Regions from separate parts of the Halodesulfovibrio oceani subsp. galateae genome, predicted to be linked through region 3. Evidence: riboswitches for the same ligand, from Rfam matches in the RefSeq annotation. Region 3 holds a riboswitch; each other region holds the start of a gene.
What was found. A riboswitch is a leader RNA that binds a small molecule or an ion and turns the genes downstream of it on or off. The one in region 3 is predicted to bind cobalamin.

Region 1 (5,682 bases), 1.1 Mb from region 3:
CCTACCCTTGCGCATAAGCCACTCGACACAAACAGCATTTTTCAGCTGGTGCAGTCCGCACTAGAAGACCATCAGGAGTAGGCAATGGCTCGCGTTCTCATCATCGATAACGACCAAGTTTTTTCCGAAAATCTGGCTTCCATTGTCACAGGTCTCGGACACCGCAGCAAACAAGCTAAATCTCTTAACGAAGCTTTTTCTTCAGGTCGCAAGCATGACACGGATATTGTGTATCTTAATACACAGCTTCCGGACGGTAACGGCCTGCTTGCCATCGCGCAGCTGAATGCCATGCGCGGGCACCCTGAGATTATTGTAGTGACAGGTACCCCGACACCAGACGGCGCAGAAAAGGCCATTCGCAATGGTGCTTGGGATTATGTTGAAAAACAAAGCTCCGTTGACCGTATGGTGCTTCCACTTATCCGCGCCATTGACTACAGGGGCAAACGCCCAGCTAAAAACGGAGTTGTTAAGCTCAAGCGCAGCGGCATTATCGGGGACAGCGCCGGTATTAAAAAATGTTTGTCGCTTGTGGCAGAAGCCGCATCTTCTGATGCTTCCGCCTTGCTGCTTGGTGAAACTGGTGTTGGTAAAGAAGTTTTTGCAAGAGCTGTCCACGAAAACAGCCTTCGTGCAACCGGTCCGTTTGTGGCGGTAGACTGCGCATCTATGTCTCGTACTCTTGCCAGCTCAATCTTATTCGGTCACCAAAAAGGCTCATTTACTGGTGCAGATAAAGACAGGGAAGGTCTAGTAGCCCAATCCAACAACGGTACTCTTTTTCTTGATGAAGTTGGCGAACTGCCACTTGCCATTCAGAAATTTTTCTTACGTGTATTGCAGGAACACAGATTCCGCCCAGTAGGCGCGAGAACCGAAAAAACATCAGACTTTCGTCTCATCTGCGCTACTAACAGAAACCTTGATGAAATGGTTGCCCGCGGCACATTCCGCAGTGATCTTCTATTCCGAATCCGAACTGTCGTTATGGCGCTGCCTCCTTTACGCGATAGAACAGATGACCTGCCACGACTCATTGAGCACTATGTTAAGCAGCTCTGTGGCAAATACGGTATGCCTGCAAAAGGTATTTCTCCAGACCTGCTCGATTTGGCCTATGAATATTCATGGCCGGGCAACGTGCGCGAACTGATACACACTCTGGAACGCGCAGTACTTGCTGCCAAAGACACAACTAAAATTTTCAGCCGTCACTTGCCGGATCACATTCGTATTAATATTGCCAGAGCCGCTGCTGACAAAATGCAGCGTGAAGATAAAGATATTCCATTACACAATGGTGCATTCTGCACATTATCAGAAGCGGAAAGCAGCACGGACGGGTACACTACTCGCCTTGCAACTTCACCGGTGGAACAAACACCTCCGCTGATTGTACGACCTGACCAATCTCCGAATACGTTGGGGATAAAAAGCTCAACAGACACCGTCGGCGATCACAGTAATGCAACGCTGCCTACACCATCTTTGACACAAGTTGACGATATGGCTGCTACTCCCATATCGCCACAGTTTGACACGGGGCATAACACACAGAATTCCGCGAACACGGACAATTCAATACAAGATTCCGCAATCGCGGACACGCTCGTCACACCCGACTCAATTACGCCTTTTTTTGAATTTAGAGATGAAGCATTCTCACAATATCTACAAAACCTTATGGCGTTAGCGGATGGAAAAGTAGCTATAGCTTGCCAATTGTCCGGTCTTTCCCGCTCCTATTTATATGACCTGCTTAAAAAATACTCCGTAAAAAAGTAGCCTTTCCCACACAAAAACACGACCCATCGTCAGTATCAAACACAAAATATCCGCGATCACGGACTACTTATTCCGTAATCACGGACACTGCGATCACTTTTATGCCACTCACCGTTGAATGTCCTTATCATTTATAACAATATCTAATTTTCTACTTTCTTATAAATAGGTTATGACAAACGGCACGCTTCTTGATATATAGAGCGCAGTGCAGGAGGAATGGTCTACTCCTGAAAAGAAATTTCCTCATGTGTCGGACAAAGTTGGGGGAAGCTACTTTTTTCGGACCGGCGAAAACTACCCGGTTTCCTTAATCGCATGTCGATTGAAAAAATGCGCGCTGCAGCTTGCTGTAGCGCGATTTTTTTTGCACAAAATTCCGTGCTCTATTTTCTACATAACAAACTACTATTCCAGAAATTTATCGATAAAGATTCTTATTTCAAACATAACTTACTTACTTGAATTTACTTTTTGAGTGGCGTACCACCACCTCAAGGAGACTCCATGTCACACGCATCAACCAACAACTCAACATCTGCCCCTCGCAAACGCAAATCCAAAAGCCCGGTAAAAGCGCTTGTAATTGCCGCTATATGCTCGCTAACAGCACTAAGTGTCATTCTTTCCAATGACCCAAGCTTGCTCACGTGGGGTAAAGCATGGCCCGGCCTACTCCGCCCGCTCCTTCGGATGCTCGGCTTTCTAGGTATTGGTCTTATTGTTGGCATTGCGGTTGAAGGCATGGGCTGGGCACCACTTCTTGCCACGTTGGTGCGTCCTGTCATGCGCTTCGGGAACCTGAAAGATGAATCCGGTGCAGCTTTCACAACTGCTTTTTTTTCCGGAACAGCTGCGAACACCATGCTGATGACTTTCTGGAAGGAAAAAAAAATCTCCTTGCAGGAAATGAAGCTGAGTTACCTTATTAACACAGGATTACCAGTCTTTCTCCTGCATCTCCCGACCACATTCTTTATTATTGTACCGATGACACGTACAGCGGGGATAATATATCTTTCTCTCAACGGTTTTGCCGCTCTGCTCCGCACATTCCTGTTACTTATCTGGACGCGGATAAAACTTGCGCCTCATGCGACAACATCACCTATAGAAAACCAGCCAGCGCATAGAACGACTTCCGCTGCCAAAATTTTACAGGCATTTCGTAAACGATTTCTCCGCATCTGCACCATTACCGCACCAGTATATTTCCTCATCTACGCCCTGAATCAGGCAGGCATGTTTGAATATCTTCGTACAGCCGCAGCAGGCTGGGTTACTTCTGCCTATCTTCCTGTTGAAGCCGTCAGCGTTGTTGTATTTGCAGTGGCTGCGGAATTCACAACAGGTATCGCAGCAGCGGGCGCTCTTTTAGATGGCGGAGCACTTACCACCTCGCAGCTTGTTCTGGCTCTGGTTCTAGGAACAATTGTCGCCACACCAATCCGCGCACTGCGTCATCAGTTGCCGTCGCAAACAGGTGTCTTCTCTTTTAAGATCGGCTTCCCGATGTTGCTCATGAGTCAGGCATTACGCATCAGCAGCCTCATCTGCGTAACAATCTTATATCTTTGGATTGACGGTTAGTAATATCACTCCTTGACCGGTCAATTTTATTACGTGTACAGTGCCTCACTTCAGGTGCTCATTGAGCCTAATAGGGAATCCCGTTTAAATCGGGAGCGGTCCCGCCGCCGTAAGTTTTATTCAATTTTTCTCCATATTGTACCACTGGTTTTACTGGGAAGGTCGGAGAAAAAGAAACAAGCCGGAAGACCTGCCTGATACTTTGTAAATATTCACACCACACCTGCCATCGAATCTCTCCCCCCTTTTCACTTCGGCAGGCTGTGAATATTCGGCACGTTTTGCAGGCACGGGGCCTTGTTATGCAAAACACACTTCGCTATCGGTGCGCACTTTGCACTGTCCAAGCGTTATACTTCCCGCCCCAAACGTTGGAGGCTTTTGCCATGATCCGCAGTCGTTCCTTACGACTCATGCTCGCTGTTGTCCTTGTTTTCGTTTTGTCACTCCCTGCCTTTGCTGGTCACGGACAAGTCGAAACTCCTAAAAAGGGCATCCTGCTCGTAGCGTTCGGTACATCCGTACCTGAAGCTCGTGTATCTTTGGAAAATATTGGCGAAGAAGTTGCCAAAGCTTTTCCAGATACTGAAATCCGCTGGGCATACTCTGCTGCTATTATTCGTAATAAGATCAAACGCACAGAAAATATGATTGTTCCTTCCCCCGCTACTGCTCTTGCACAGATGGGTGATGAAGGTTTTACACATGTTGCAGTTCAGTCCCTGCATACAATTCCGGGACAAGAATTTTCAGACATCAAAAAGACTGCCAGCGCATTCGATGGCATTCCTAAAAGCATCAGCCACATTGCTGTGGGCACACCGCTTTTGAATTCTCCTGCTGATGTAGCTGCGATGGCAAAAATCTTACCTGCTACCGTTCCTGCTAAACGCAAAAAAGACGAAGCAGTTATCTTTATGGGCCACGGCACACATGACCCTGGCAACATTTATTACCCGGGCCTAGCTACCTACCTTAGTGAAGAAGATTCCAACATCTATGTTGGCACAGTTGAAGGCTACCCTGCTCTCGACAACATCATTCCTAAGCTGAAAGCTAAAGGCATTAAAAAAGTTTGGCTCATGCCGCTGATGTCTGTTGCTGGCGACCATGCACGCAACGACATGGCTGGTGCGGAAGACGACAGCTGGAAATCTATTCTTGAAAAAGATGGTTTCGATGTACAGACAGTACTTAAAGGCACCGGTGAGTACGACATTGTTGTTGCCCAGTGGGTTGCACACTTGAAAAAAGCATTTAATTCTCTGTAATTATGACTAGTTCAGCAGACATCGTTCAGCGTCGTGCCCGCCGGTGCGTCATCTTTGCCAGCACCACGGCTCTTGTCTGTGTGGTGTCTGCTGTTCTGGCTTCTGCATACGGTCCACTGGATATTCCAATCCAGCAGACATTCAGCACGCTGGTGCAACATATTTTCCCAAGCACTCACCCTGCTGAAACAACGAATTCAATTGTTGTATGGGAAATCAGATTCAGCCGCGTTATCCTGTCCCTACTTATAGGTAGCGGCCTTGCTATCTCCGGAACGGTCTTTCAAGGAATTTTACGCAACCCGCTTGCAGATCCATTCACTATCGGCGTTTCCAGCGGAGCAGCCTTTGGCGCATCCGTCGCCATTTTCTTTGGATTTTCAGGCGCTATTCCATATCTTGCAGGAATTGGCATTATCCCGCTTGCCGCACTTACCGGTGCATTGCTTGCTCTTGGAGCAGTCATCACGCTCGGTAGCATGGGCGGCCAGCTTAAACGCGATGCCCTTGTTCTTGCCGGTGTTGTGGTTGCAACCTTTCTTGCCGCGCTCATATCTCTCATCAAGTCACTCGATGAAGATTCCGTCGCATCTATCGTATTCTGGATTATGGGAAGTTTACAGGGAAGAAGCTGGCAGCATGTGCAGCTCCTTTTACCTTGGTATGGTCTTGGAGTAGCCATCATTTGGCGGTTCTCTCGAGAGCTGGACCTCCTTTCACTTGGCGAAACGCAAGCACAGCAGTTGGGTATGAACGCCAGTCGTGTTCGTCTCTGGCTGCTTGTCGGAGCCAGCATGATCACCGGCGCGTCTGTCGCTGTTTCCGGTGTTATCGGATTCGTCGGACTTGTCGTGCCGCACCTCGTACGTCTTGTACAAGGCGGTGAACACAGGCCTCTACTTGTAAGCTCCGCACTTATTGGCGGACTGCTTCTCCTATGGTCAGATGTTCTCGCTCGAACAATTCTTCCTGAAGGTGCCGAACTCCCCGTCGGTGTTGTCACAGCCTTACTCGGTGGCCCTTTCTTTTGCAT
Region 2 (5,682 bases), 890 kb from region 3:
AATGCGGGAAGAGCTGCCGTACGCCCCACATGGCGTTATGATATTTAGCGTTGCCGAATATATGAGCCCGCTGGGTGGCGAAAAAGCAAATGCTCTTCTTCAAGAAGTTCTTTACGTCAAATAGTCAGCTCACCACGAAGCCCTGTCCCATTGGACATTACGGCTTCAGACAGTTCCGAAAAATTTGAAAATTTATTTATTACAACAAAAAGAGTTTTAAAGAATATGGTCAGGAAAAGCCCTTACAGTAAAAACTGTAAGGGCTTAATTTTTAAAAAAAACTTTTTATGCACGCTTACGCATTTCATATGCGGCTTCGACCATATTTTTCAAAGAAGCAATACACTCCGGCCAATCACGAGTTTTAAGACCGCAATCTGGATTCACCCACAACCGTTCTTCTGGGATATACGCTTTCGCATCTTCCAAAAGCTGTACCATCTCCTCTTTGGTTGGAACACGCGGGCTGTGGATGTCATAGATCCCCGGGCCGATCTCATTCGGATAATCAAAGCTCTTGAACGCATCCAGTAACTCCATTTTGCTACGGCTTGCTTCAATGCTGATCACATCTGCATCCATTGCAGCGATAGCACCAATAATATCGTTAAACTCGCTGTAGCACATGTGAGAGTGAATCTGCGTTGAATCTTCAACACACGATGTGGAAAGACGAAAACAATCCACGGCCCATGCAAGATACGCTTCACGATCTTTCTGTTTAATAGGCATACCTTCACTGAAGGCGGCTTCATCAATTTGAAGAATCTTCACGTTGGCATTTTCAAGGTCTTTCACTTCATCCCGAATTGCAAGTGCCACCTGTCGGCAAACGTCTGCACGTTCCATATCGTCACGCACAAAGCTCCAACACAAAATAGTTACAGGCCCTGTAAGCATCCCTTTCATAGGTTTTTCGGTGAGTGAGGCCGCATACGTTATCCACTTCACCGTCATTGGATTTGGTCTGCTGATATCACCATAAATGATCGGGGGCTTAACACAACGGCTTCCGTAACTTTGCACCCAGCCTGCATTTGTAAAACAAAAGCCGTCCATCTGCTGCCCGAAATATTCAACCATGTCGTTTCGTTCCGGCTCGCCATGAACCAATACATCCAGTCCAAGCGCCTTCTGCTCTTCAACTGCACGCTGAATTTCTTTCTTGATAAAGGCTTCATAATTGTCTTCTGACAACGCACCTTTTTTATAAGCACTACGCTTCGCGCGAATCTCTGCTGTCTGCGGGAATGAACCAATCGTAGTTGTCGGATATTGTGGAAGCTTCAGCCATTTCTGAGCATCTTTACGCACAGCATACGGCTGCTCGCGGCAATACATTGCATCATCAACAGCGCTTGTTCGCTTCTGAACCACCGGATTATGCACGCGTTTACTGAGCCTGCGAGAATTCATTGCAGAGGTGTTTCGATCAAGAATGGAAATACCTTCTGTACGTCCGGTACCGGTGCGTTCACTCAACAGCGTTTCAAGATCAGAAACTTCCCGACACTTCTGCACTGCAAATGACAACCAACTCTTCAGTTCTTCATCAAGCTTTGTTTCATTCTCAAGATCAACCGGACAATGCTGTAAAGAACAACTTGAACCAATCAGAACTCTATCTGAAGACAAGGGATTCAACGAGCCGTTTACCTTCGCCAGCATTTTTTCATAATCGGTCTTCCAAACGTTACGTCCATCTACAAGCCCGATAGAAAGCTTCATGGAAGACGGAAGCTTTTCAATATATGTATCCAGACTCGCACCACCGCGAGTTAAGTCAACATGAAGCCCTGCACATCCAGAGGTAAGAGCGATATCAAGGTTATCATCCAAGGCATCAAAATATGTTGTCAGTAATAAACCAGCAGACGTTACAGATGCATTTAGCACCTTGTATGCGTGAGAAAAGGCCTCTCGGGCAGCCGGAGGCATATCTGCACAAAGAATTGGTTCATCAAGCTGAATCCAACGACAAAGAGGATCAAGCTGACCGAGAATTTCTTTGTACACAGCAAGAACAGCATCCAAGCTTTGCCAGCAGTCGTACCCATCCACACCTTTAGCTAACGAAAGATATGTAATCGGCCCCACAAGCACAGGCTTTGGAGTGTAACCACACGCAATTGCTCTGCGAGTATCTTTCACCAATGCTGTTGAAGACAACGCAAACTGCTGCTTAGCTGAAATTTCAGGCACAATGTAATGGTAGTTCGTATTAAACCATTTGGTCATTTCCATTGGCGCAATATTACGGGAAGCGTCCCCGCGAGCCATACGGAAATATAGAGAGAGGTCGGCAGGGGTGCTGGAAGAATCAACAACAAAACGCTCAGGGATTGCTCCGAGCATTGCGGTTGTATCAAGCACCTGATCGTACAACGAAAAGTCGCCTGTAGAAACGTAAGAAAGACCTGCTTCATGCTGAATACGCCAATGGCGTTCTTTCAAGTCTTCGCTAACGCTTTCAAGTTCAGATGTGGAGGAAGCTCCACGCCAATAGGCTTCGAGAACCTTTTTTAGTTCGCGGCGGGCACCTATACGAGGGAACCCAAGAATGTGTTTTTCCATTTGTGTTACTCCTTTTATTGGAAAATAAAAGGAACAACGACACCTCGAAATGCTGGCAATACAAGTGCTATACCGACACAAAAGTTTATGCCGAATACCTTGTCGGATGCCTGTCCAATCGCGAGACAGTCGTGCTCCTGCATATTAAGACGTCTCCTGGCTTCCGGTCTGTTTTCCCCTAGCCTTCCCGCATGATGCAGTGACTAGGGCAGATTATTTACCGGTTACAGTGGCGCGACCGCGACGGATTTACACCGTCTTCCGTTTCTTAAATGCTTATATCGAGATTTAACAATATAGAGAGTTGATCTTTTTTGCAAGAATTTGTTAAAAATAAAATCAAAGCCTAACTGTTAACGATTGTTCCGAAATCCGCTTGCAAGAAAGGGCACAATTCTTCATATAATGACCTAAAGATTTAACAGGATTTTCCCATGCAGCATCAAACATACGCAGTACAAAAATCGAAAAAGAACTCACAAGATAGGCAAGTGTTATTTGGTATAAGAAAAACACTTCCTATTTGTTTCCCTCCGGATTCAGTCGTTAACTATGAAGAAGAACAGGTCGTTTTCTCTCCATCTTTATTCAAGACTTTGGAGTTAGGTCTGCGACCATGCTCAAAATTTACACCAGATATTTTTTTACAAGAAAATTTCATAACTGACAGTAAAGGCAAACTTGTAAATCAATCTTTAAAAATGATTTGTGATGGTTACCTGCTGGATCATTCTCTCACGGAACTTTCTAACGCACTGGGCATTACAAACAGGTATTTACGAAAGGCTTTTACGGAGGTTGTCGGTGCTCCTCCAATTTTTGTTACGCGCTACTACAAAGCACTAGTTGCCAAGCACCTATTGCTGACATCTCAACAGTCAATCACAGAGATCGCTTTTGCTGCTGGATTCGGATCCATTCGACAATGCAATGATGCGATAAAAACGATACTCCACATGACCCCAACAAAAATTCGTCAACGAAATGTCCCTGCATGGTGTCAACTCAAAAATGCTGCGTCCCAGACTCCATCCTGAAACGGAACATCACATTGCAACTAACCACTAACTCATCCTTTCTCAGGAGAAAAAATGACTGAAACCATTTCATATAAAAATGACCCATCTGTTCTTATTGAGTTAATGCGCAAGTCCATGCCGGACCTTTGTGACATTTATTTCGGGTCACTAAAAGAAATCGTATATAGTGATTCAGCGTTGAGTGAGAAAACTAAGCGCATGATGGCGTTAGGAATGGCTATTCAGGCAAACTGCAAACTATGTATGGGGTCACATACAGCCAGAGCCTTGGAGTGCGGGGCTACCCTTCCTGAAATCTTTGAGACATGCGCTCTGGCGATAAGTCTTGGCGGCACCTTTGCCATGACTAATAGCTTATCTGTTTTCGCATACCTCAAAGAACAAGAACTAATCAGCTTACCGCTAGCTTAATAAACGATTAGATCTCACCCTATTTTTGATTAAATTTTATTCTTCGTCGCTACACACATGACCAACGTATCTCCACGAAACTATATATGTTTTAGGAACTATGGTGCCCCACAGACCAATTGATTTTTCATCTCTACGTTTGAAATTTTCTATGAGGAAAACATGGAAAAGGTTGCATCTTAGATACAAATTAACGGCTTAGATCTTTTGATCTAAGCCGTTAATTTGTATTGCCCACTCTACACTCTGAAAAGAAAGGTCTTTCGAGAACATATAATATTTATCGAATGTAGTAACTACAAGCCTACTCTCCTCTTTTTGGCAGAAAACACACTCAACTTTTACAAAAAACAATCGTTGTTTTAAAAAAATCCCACTAAATATTTTTTATTTTTCATACCTTGACCCCTGTTCTTACTAGATATATTCCTATTCACTACCTACCTATTAATTAGCTTGCTAATGATCTACATATTTATTTGGAGGGCTTTCCAAAATGCCTACAAGAAATCTCTTACTTCTCATTTTGAGTATACTTTTTTCAGTGATGTTACTGGCAAGTGGGTGCAGCAATGAAACGCCTACTTCACAAGCTGCGCACACACCTCCACCACCTATGGTAAAAACAAGCATCGTCGAAAAAAAAGACGTTCCCTTAACTCGTACGTGTGTTGGTCAAACAGCAGGCTCTCGCGAAGTACAGGTACGTGCCCGCACAGGCGGTATCTTACTTGAGCGCACTTACGTTGAAGGCAGCTGGGTCACAGAGGGTGACGTACTTTTTAAAATTGACCCTAAACCGGCTCAGGCTGCTCTGGATCGGACAAAAGGCGACTTAGCAAAACTCACGGCAACACTTCAAAATACTAAAATTGAACGTAACCGAATTGGCTCTCTACGCGATGCAAAAGTAGTCAGCGAGCAGGAATATGATGATGCTGTTGCAGCATACGAAACTGCTCTTGCAAGTGTGGAAGCTGCCAAAGCACAGGTTCGCGAAGCCAAAATTAATCTTAGTTACACCAAAGTTACTGCACCTATTTCCGGTATCACAAGTAAAGAGACCCGATCCGAAGGCAGTCTCATCACTCTTAGTGAATCCGGTAGCCTTCTTACAACAATTACTGTTCTGAATCCTCTGTACGTAAACTTCTCTGTATCGGGAACAGAAGCACTTTCAATGCGCCGTATGATGAACAGCGGCAATGCAAGCCTTACAAGCGAAGGATATACTCTTAAGCTTCAGCTTGCAGACAATTCCCGTCTTGATGAAACAGGGAAAATTAACTTTGCTGACAAGATGGTAGACCCTAAAACAGGCACGATTCGCATGCGCGGACAATTTGAAAACAAAAACAGCCTGCTTCTTCCGGGTGAATTTGTACGTGTAATTATTGAAGGCGCCATTCTTAACAAAGCCGTCATGGTTCCACAAAGCGCTATTCTTTTTACAAGCAATACACCGCTCGTATATGTTTTGGATGAAAACAATGTAGCTACCTCGCGCCCTGTTACTCTTGGCAAAACAGTGGGTAGTAATTTTATTGTTCAGGAAGGTTTACAGGGAGGAGAGCGCATTATCTCCCAAGGCATCATTAAAGTTCGTCCGGGATCGCCAGTAAATCCAGTTACTGCTGAAACTGCCGATAATGGGGAT
Region 3 (5,682 bases):
TTGGTGTCAGCCTTTTTGATTGTGCAAGTCACGACTTTGACGTGTTTGCTGATCGGGTTCGCACCAAGATTAGACTTTATTCAGAAAAGCTTGTGTCTACCTGTAATGAGGTGGGCGATAAGTACGGTATTCCTATCGTAAACAAACGCATCAGCGTAAGCCCTATGAGCGTTGTGTGTGCTTCTTACACGCCGGAACAGATGGTGAAAGCGTGTCAGATTCTTGATGAAGCTGCACAGGAAGCTGGTGTAGATTTTCTTGGCGGCTTCGGTGCGCTGGTAGAGAAAGGCATGACCAAAGGTGATCGTGCTCTTATTGATTCTTTACCGGAAGCATTGGCGGTGACGCAGCGTGTATGTTCCTCAATCAACGTTGCGTCTTCCAGAAGCGGCATTAACATGGATGCTGTTGCTCTTATGGGGCAGCGTATCAAAGATATCGCAGCACGTACCGCAGACAAAGACGGCCTTGGCTGTGCTAAGCTTGTTGTGTTTGCAAACATCCCTCAGGATGTGCCGTTTATGGCTGGAGCCTACCTTGGTGTAGGTGAGCCTGAAGCGGTAATTAACGTGGGTGTTTCCGGCCCGGGCGTTGTTAAAAAAGCAATCGACCGTGCTATGCAGGATGGCAGCGCGAAGAGCCTTGGTGATATTGCTGAAGTTATTAAACGTACCGCGTTTAAAGTAACCCGCGTTGGTGAAATTATCGGTACCGAAGTAGCGCAGCGCCTTGGACTTCCTTTTGGCGTAGCTGACCTTTCGTTGGCTCCGACTCCGGAAGTTGGTGACTCTGTTGGTGAAATCTTCGAAGCCATTGGTCTTTCATCCATTGGTGCTCCGGGTTCCACTGCTGTGCTGGCAATGCTGAACGATGCTGTTAAAAAAGGCGGCGCGTTTGCATCTTCCCACGTTGGTGGTCTTTCCGGTGCGTTTATTCCTGTGTCAGAAGATTCCAGCATTGCAGCAGCAGCTGCATCCGGTGCGCTGACTTTGGAAAAACTTGAAGCCATGACAAGCGTATGTTCTGTAGGGCTTGATATGGTTCCTGTGCCGGGTGATATCTCCGCTGCAACACTTTCCGGTATTATTGCCGATGAAATGGCAATTGGTATGATCAACAACAAAACTACTGCTGTGCGTATCATCCCTGTTCCTAATAAAGGTGTTGGCGACAATGTATCTTTCGGCGGTCTGCTCGGTGAAGCCAAAATTATGGCTGTTCCGGGTGGTAATGCTGAGCAGTTTATTAAACTTGGTGGTCGCATCCCTGCGCCGATCCACAGTTTGAAGAACTAGACTGTTCTTTCCATACAAATAAAAAAGAGCCGTTCTGCATATGCAGAACGGCTCTTCTTGTATTTGTCTTATTGCGTAAACAGACTAGCTACCGCAGCAGCAGTCAGTGAGTGCGCTGAGAGCGTATTCCTGACGTTCGCGATATTCTTCCTGTTTACCTTTGTTCCAGCGCTTAACTGGGCGGTAGTAGCCTACAACGCGGGTGTAAACTTCTGCTTCGTTGCCACAAGTCGGGCAGTTGAAGTGTTCACCGTTGATGTAGCCGTGTTCCTTACAAATGGAGAAGGTCGGAGTTACGGAGATGTAAGGAATTTTAGTATTAGTCATCGCTTTGATGAGGTAATTCTTTACGCTTTCCGGTTCCGGCACAGCTTCGCCGAGGAAGGAGTGGAATACGGTACCACCATTGTAGAGGGTCTGCAGTTCGTTCTGGTGCTCAAGAGCGTAGAAAACGTCACCGGTAAGACCTACTGGAAGCAGGGTGGAGTTAGTGTAGTAAGGTACTTCGTTACCAGCGCAGATGATGTCTGCGTAAAGGTCTTTGTCTGTTTTAGCCAGACGGTAGCAAGTACCTTCGCCCGGAGTTGCCTCAAGGTTGTAAAGGTGGCCGGTTTCTTCCTGGAAGCGAACTGTAAGGGAACGCAAGTGGTTGAGAACGCGACGCATAAGGCGCAGACCGCTTTCAGTTTCGATACCTTTACCGAGCAAGTTGAGGCATGCTTCGTGACCACCGATAAGACCGATGGTGGAGAAGTGGCCTTTGTAGCCGTTTTTGAGGTAGCGACGGGAGAACGGGAACATGCCTGACTCGAGGTGGTGTTCGCAAAGTTTGCGTTTGAACTCGAGAGAGTCTTTTGCCATTTCTGCGTATTCTTCAACGAGATCGAGGAAATCTTCTTCGTTGTGTGCAAGGTAAGCAAGTTTAGGCAGGTTCAGGGTAACAACACCGATAGAACCGGTGAGGTCGCCAGCGCCGAAGAGGCCGCCTGTTTTTTTGCGGATTTCACGAAGATCCATCTGCAAACGGCAGCACATAGAACGAACATCTTCCGGATTAAGGTCGGAGTTGATGAAGTTCTGGAAGTACGGAACACCGTACTTGGCAGTAAGTTCCATAAGAAGCTGAGCAGGAACGGAATCCCAATCAAAATCTTTAGTAACGTTGTATGTAGGAATAGGGAAAGAGAAGATACGGCCGTCTGCATCACCTTCGAGCATAACCTCGAGGAACGCACGGTTGATCATATCCATTTCTTCCTGATAATCGCCGTAGGTAGTGTCCTGGAACGCGCCACCGATGATGATTGGTTCCTTAGCAATATGCGCAGGAATAACCATGTCGAAGGTAAAGTTGGTGAACGGGCTCTGGCCACCCCAACGGGATGTTGTGTTCAGGTTGTAAACGAGTTTCTGGATCTGCTGACGAACAGTCGGGTAATCGAGTTTGTCGTTACGGATGAACGGTGCAAGGTAGGTATCAACGTTGTTGAATGCCTGTGCGCCGGACCATTCGTTCTGCAGGGTGCCAAGGAAGTTTACAATCTGGCCACATGCGGAGTCGAAGTGTTTTGCTGGTGCAGAGCAGCAGCGGCCTTCAAGGTTAAACCCTTCGAGAAGCAGGTCGCGCAGGCTCCAACCGGAGCAGTAGCCAGCAAGACCAAAGGAAAGATCGTGAATGTGGAAGTAGCCGTGAGTATGGGACTGACGGATTTCTTCCGGATATTTGTCAAGCACGTAACGAGCCTGAACAGAGCCTGCCATATGCAGGATAAGACCCTGAAATGAATGACCCATGTTGGAGTTTTCGTTTACGCGCCAGTCGCTACGGTCGAGGTAGCTTTCGATCATGCTGGATACGTCGAAGTATGCCTGATCCTGAGTACGCATTTCGCGGCGTTTTTCACGGTAAATGATGTAACGCTCTGCAACAGCATACAAGCGAGCTTCCATAAGTACTTGCTGTACTGTGTCTTGCACTTGTTCTTGCTCTGGAACTTCCACATTCGAAAGTTTTTCTTCAACTTTGCGTGCAAGTCGTTTGGAGAGAAGTGGATCTTTGATGCCACTGCCTTTGAGGGCTTTGAGGATAGCTTGGGCAATTCGTTCGAGGGACCAAGTTTCGATGCAACCGTCTCGCTTGAGGATCTGTTTCGGCATTAGAGCTCCGGACGTCATGAAGTGCAGGCAAAATTAGAGCATACGAAAAGAACGCATGCGCCAGGACAGCATTTCGACATCTTCAGCCTGAGGTGTGTATATAAAGGCAGAACCTCAACATACGCAGGCACAGGTTATGGATTATTTTGATAGAATACCGGTAGTACGCTTTGTTACCGGTAGAGCTTCAGGAAGGTGGCTGGCTTTCTGACTTGTACTGCCGTGGGTGGCAACTTCGGTGAAGACAAGTGAGATTACAGCGGCAGGACCGCACCGGATTAAGACCGGATTTCCTTTGCGCCTTTCGGCTCCTGAAGGAGTATTCTTTGGGTGCCACAGAGCTAACAAAAAGCCCCTTTGGCATCAAGTGTGGAGTTGTGCATATTCGCCCAATCCACAAGTAATTCACAACGTAATATGTCTAAATAAAAGCAGTATTTTTTTTACGCACAAATTCACGATATACTTTTTGCACTTGAGAGTTGACACGAGATTGCTTACTCCCAAAAGGTGATCTACAAGGTGACCAGCATTGCTCTGTAGACCCTGCAAACTGTGACTTGAGTTACGGAAAATAGACTAAAAAGCGGTTACACTCAGGTGATGTGTTATTCTAATTAGTTGCGCTTTTGCTTTTAAAAAGTGAGCATGTTGTGTAAAAAGTAGTGTTGTCACTTTTGAGCGTTTGGCAAACGGATGATTTAAGAGTCATGTTGTTACCGTGCGTCATGTGTGAGAAGGATACAGCATTACATAATCACGATAGAAAAACAGGGAGAGAAAATGAGAGCATTGATTATGGCGTTAAGCCTTATGCTTATTGCACAGGTTGCTGTTGCAGCTCCTAAAATGTCTGAACCTTCGGTAAAGGGTAATTATAAAAACAAAATTCAGTGCGGGTATCTCGCACTGGAGATGCGTAAGAATGAGGCTGCCAAAGAATATTTCACCGCAGGTGAAGCAATGTTTAGAGAGCAGAATCCTGAAGCGACCGAGATGGATATGGCGAAAGTCTTTTCATACGAGCGCGGATTTATGCATGGTTACCTTGCCGGTCAGATGGGCTCAGTTTCCTCAATGGATGAAGTGAATAATGTATTTGCTCATGCGTATGAGAAAATGTGCGCAAAATCTGCCGACAAGCCGCAGCTGAAAGAAAAAACGAAGAAGTAAGTCTTATTAGAAATAAAAAAGCCCCGTACGTGTTGTACGGGGCTTTTTTATTTCTGGAAGATATAGTCAGAGGAAATAGTTAGCATTTGAAACAAGCAATTTTGTTTCTTTTGTGGTGATGCGTGTCTGATTAATAATCGGGGTTAAGGGGACGTGTCCCCTTACGGGGGGGCAGGGGGGAACGCCAGTCAACCGTTCGCGAGTTGCGAGCGTTACGGAAACAAGTGCCCTTGGGGTGAGCCCGCCTGCCCGTCGGAGACAATAGAAAAGCTAATCAGCTTTCTTCCAACCCTTGCCGCGATGGTGTTCCGGAACATTTCGCATTCCCTGAATCACTGGGCATGGTGAAAGGCGTTGGTTCTTTAATAGCCTGTTATCCAGCACAACCACGAGACCCGAATCTGTTTCACGTCTTATGAGCCTGCCTGCTCCCTGTCTGAACTTGATGGCTGTTTCGTAGCGATAGCGCTCCCAGAAGACACCATCAGGCAGGAATCGCTTTCGAGCATCCATGAGCGGGGAATTGGGCGCTGGGAACGGCAGTCGGGTTATGACAACCTGCGTGAGCGTCTTCCCGGGGAAATCTACTCCGTGCCAGAATGTTTCGACTCCGAATAAGACGCTTTCGCGTGTTGTACGGAATTCTTCAATAAGCGCTGTGGCTGGCTCGCCCTTTCGTTGGAAAAGAAGCGGATAACTACCGTCGTAGGTAGCTTCCAGATTCTTGCGCAGCGCTTCTAAGTCTTCGTAACTGGCGCACAGAACGAGAGTCGCTCCATCGTTGTATTCTATGAGCTTGGGCAGCACATTGAGCGTGTATTCCAGCCATAGTTTTTTGTGTTCGTAGAGAGCGCTCGGGGCATCTGAAGGAACAACAAGTGAGTAGTCCGGCGTAAAAGGCGGTGCTACTCGGGCAACAAAGCATGGTTTCGGTGGTGCTTCTTCATCTGAAAATTTGAGAACATCTGCTTTTCCCAGTCCGAGTGTACGTCTGTATGGTGTAAAGCTGGACTGATGGGTGAGGGTGGCGGATGTCAGAATAACGGTGTCACGCTGT

Region 1: it holds a riboswitch for cobalamin, as region 3 does, so the genes downstream of both, ACZ5V1_RS00025 (sirohydrochlorin cobaltochelatase) here and ACZ5V1_RS13285 (ribonucleoside triphosphate reductase) in region 3, are expected to answer to the same signal.
Region 2: it holds a riboswitch for cobalamin, as region 3 does, so the genes downstream of both, metE (5-methyltetrahydropteroyltriglutamate--homocysteine S-methyltransferase) here and ACZ5V1_RS13285 (ribonucleoside triphosphate reductase) in region 3, are expected to answer to the same signal.

What each region holds. Positions count from the first base shown of each region.
Region 1 is NZ_AP042453.1:2,238-7,919, reverse strand. Features, by position in the region: gene ACZ5V1_RS00040 (two-component system sensor histidine kinase NtrB) at 1-81, shown strand, start outside; gene ACZ5V1_RS00035 (sigma-54-dependent transcriptional regulator) at 85-1,788, shown strand; gene ACZ5V1_RS00030 (nucleoside recognition domain-containing protein) at 2,296-3,378, shown strand; cobalamin riboswitch at 3,414-3,590, shown strand; gene ACZ5V1_RS00025 (sirohydrochlorin cobaltochelatase) at 3,765-4,649, shown strand; gene ACZ5V1_RS00020 (FecCD family ABC transporter permease) at 4,652-5,682, shown strand, end outside.
Region 2 is NZ_AP042453.1:3,871,145-3,876,826, reverse strand. Features, by position in the region: gene ACZ5V1_RS16980 (DUF4434 domain-containing protein) at 1-124, shown strand, start outside; gene metE (5-methyltetrahydropteroyltriglutamate--homocysteine S-methyltransferase) at 286-2,574, opposite strand; cobalamin riboswitch at 2,704-2,885, opposite strand; gene ACZ5V1_RS16970 (helix-turn-helix domain-containing protein) at 3,009-3,611, shown strand; gene ACZ5V1_RS16965 (carboxymuconolactone decarboxylase family protein) at 3,666-4,025, shown strand; gene ACZ5V1_RS16960 (efflux RND transporter periplasmic adaptor subunit) at 4,522-5,682, shown strand, end outside.
Region 3 is NZ_AP042453.1:2,981,039-2,986,720, reverse strand. Features, by position in the region: gene ACZ5V1_RS13290 (DUF711 family protein) at 1-1,295, shown strand, start outside; gene ACZ5V1_RS13285 (ribonucleoside triphosphate reductase) at 1,380-3,452, opposite strand; cobalamin riboswitch at 3,633-3,805, opposite strand; gene ACZ5V1_RS13280 (hypothetical protein) at 4,236-4,625, shown strand; gene ACZ5V1_RS13275 (ATP-dependent DNA helicase) at 4,896-5,682, opposite strand, start outside.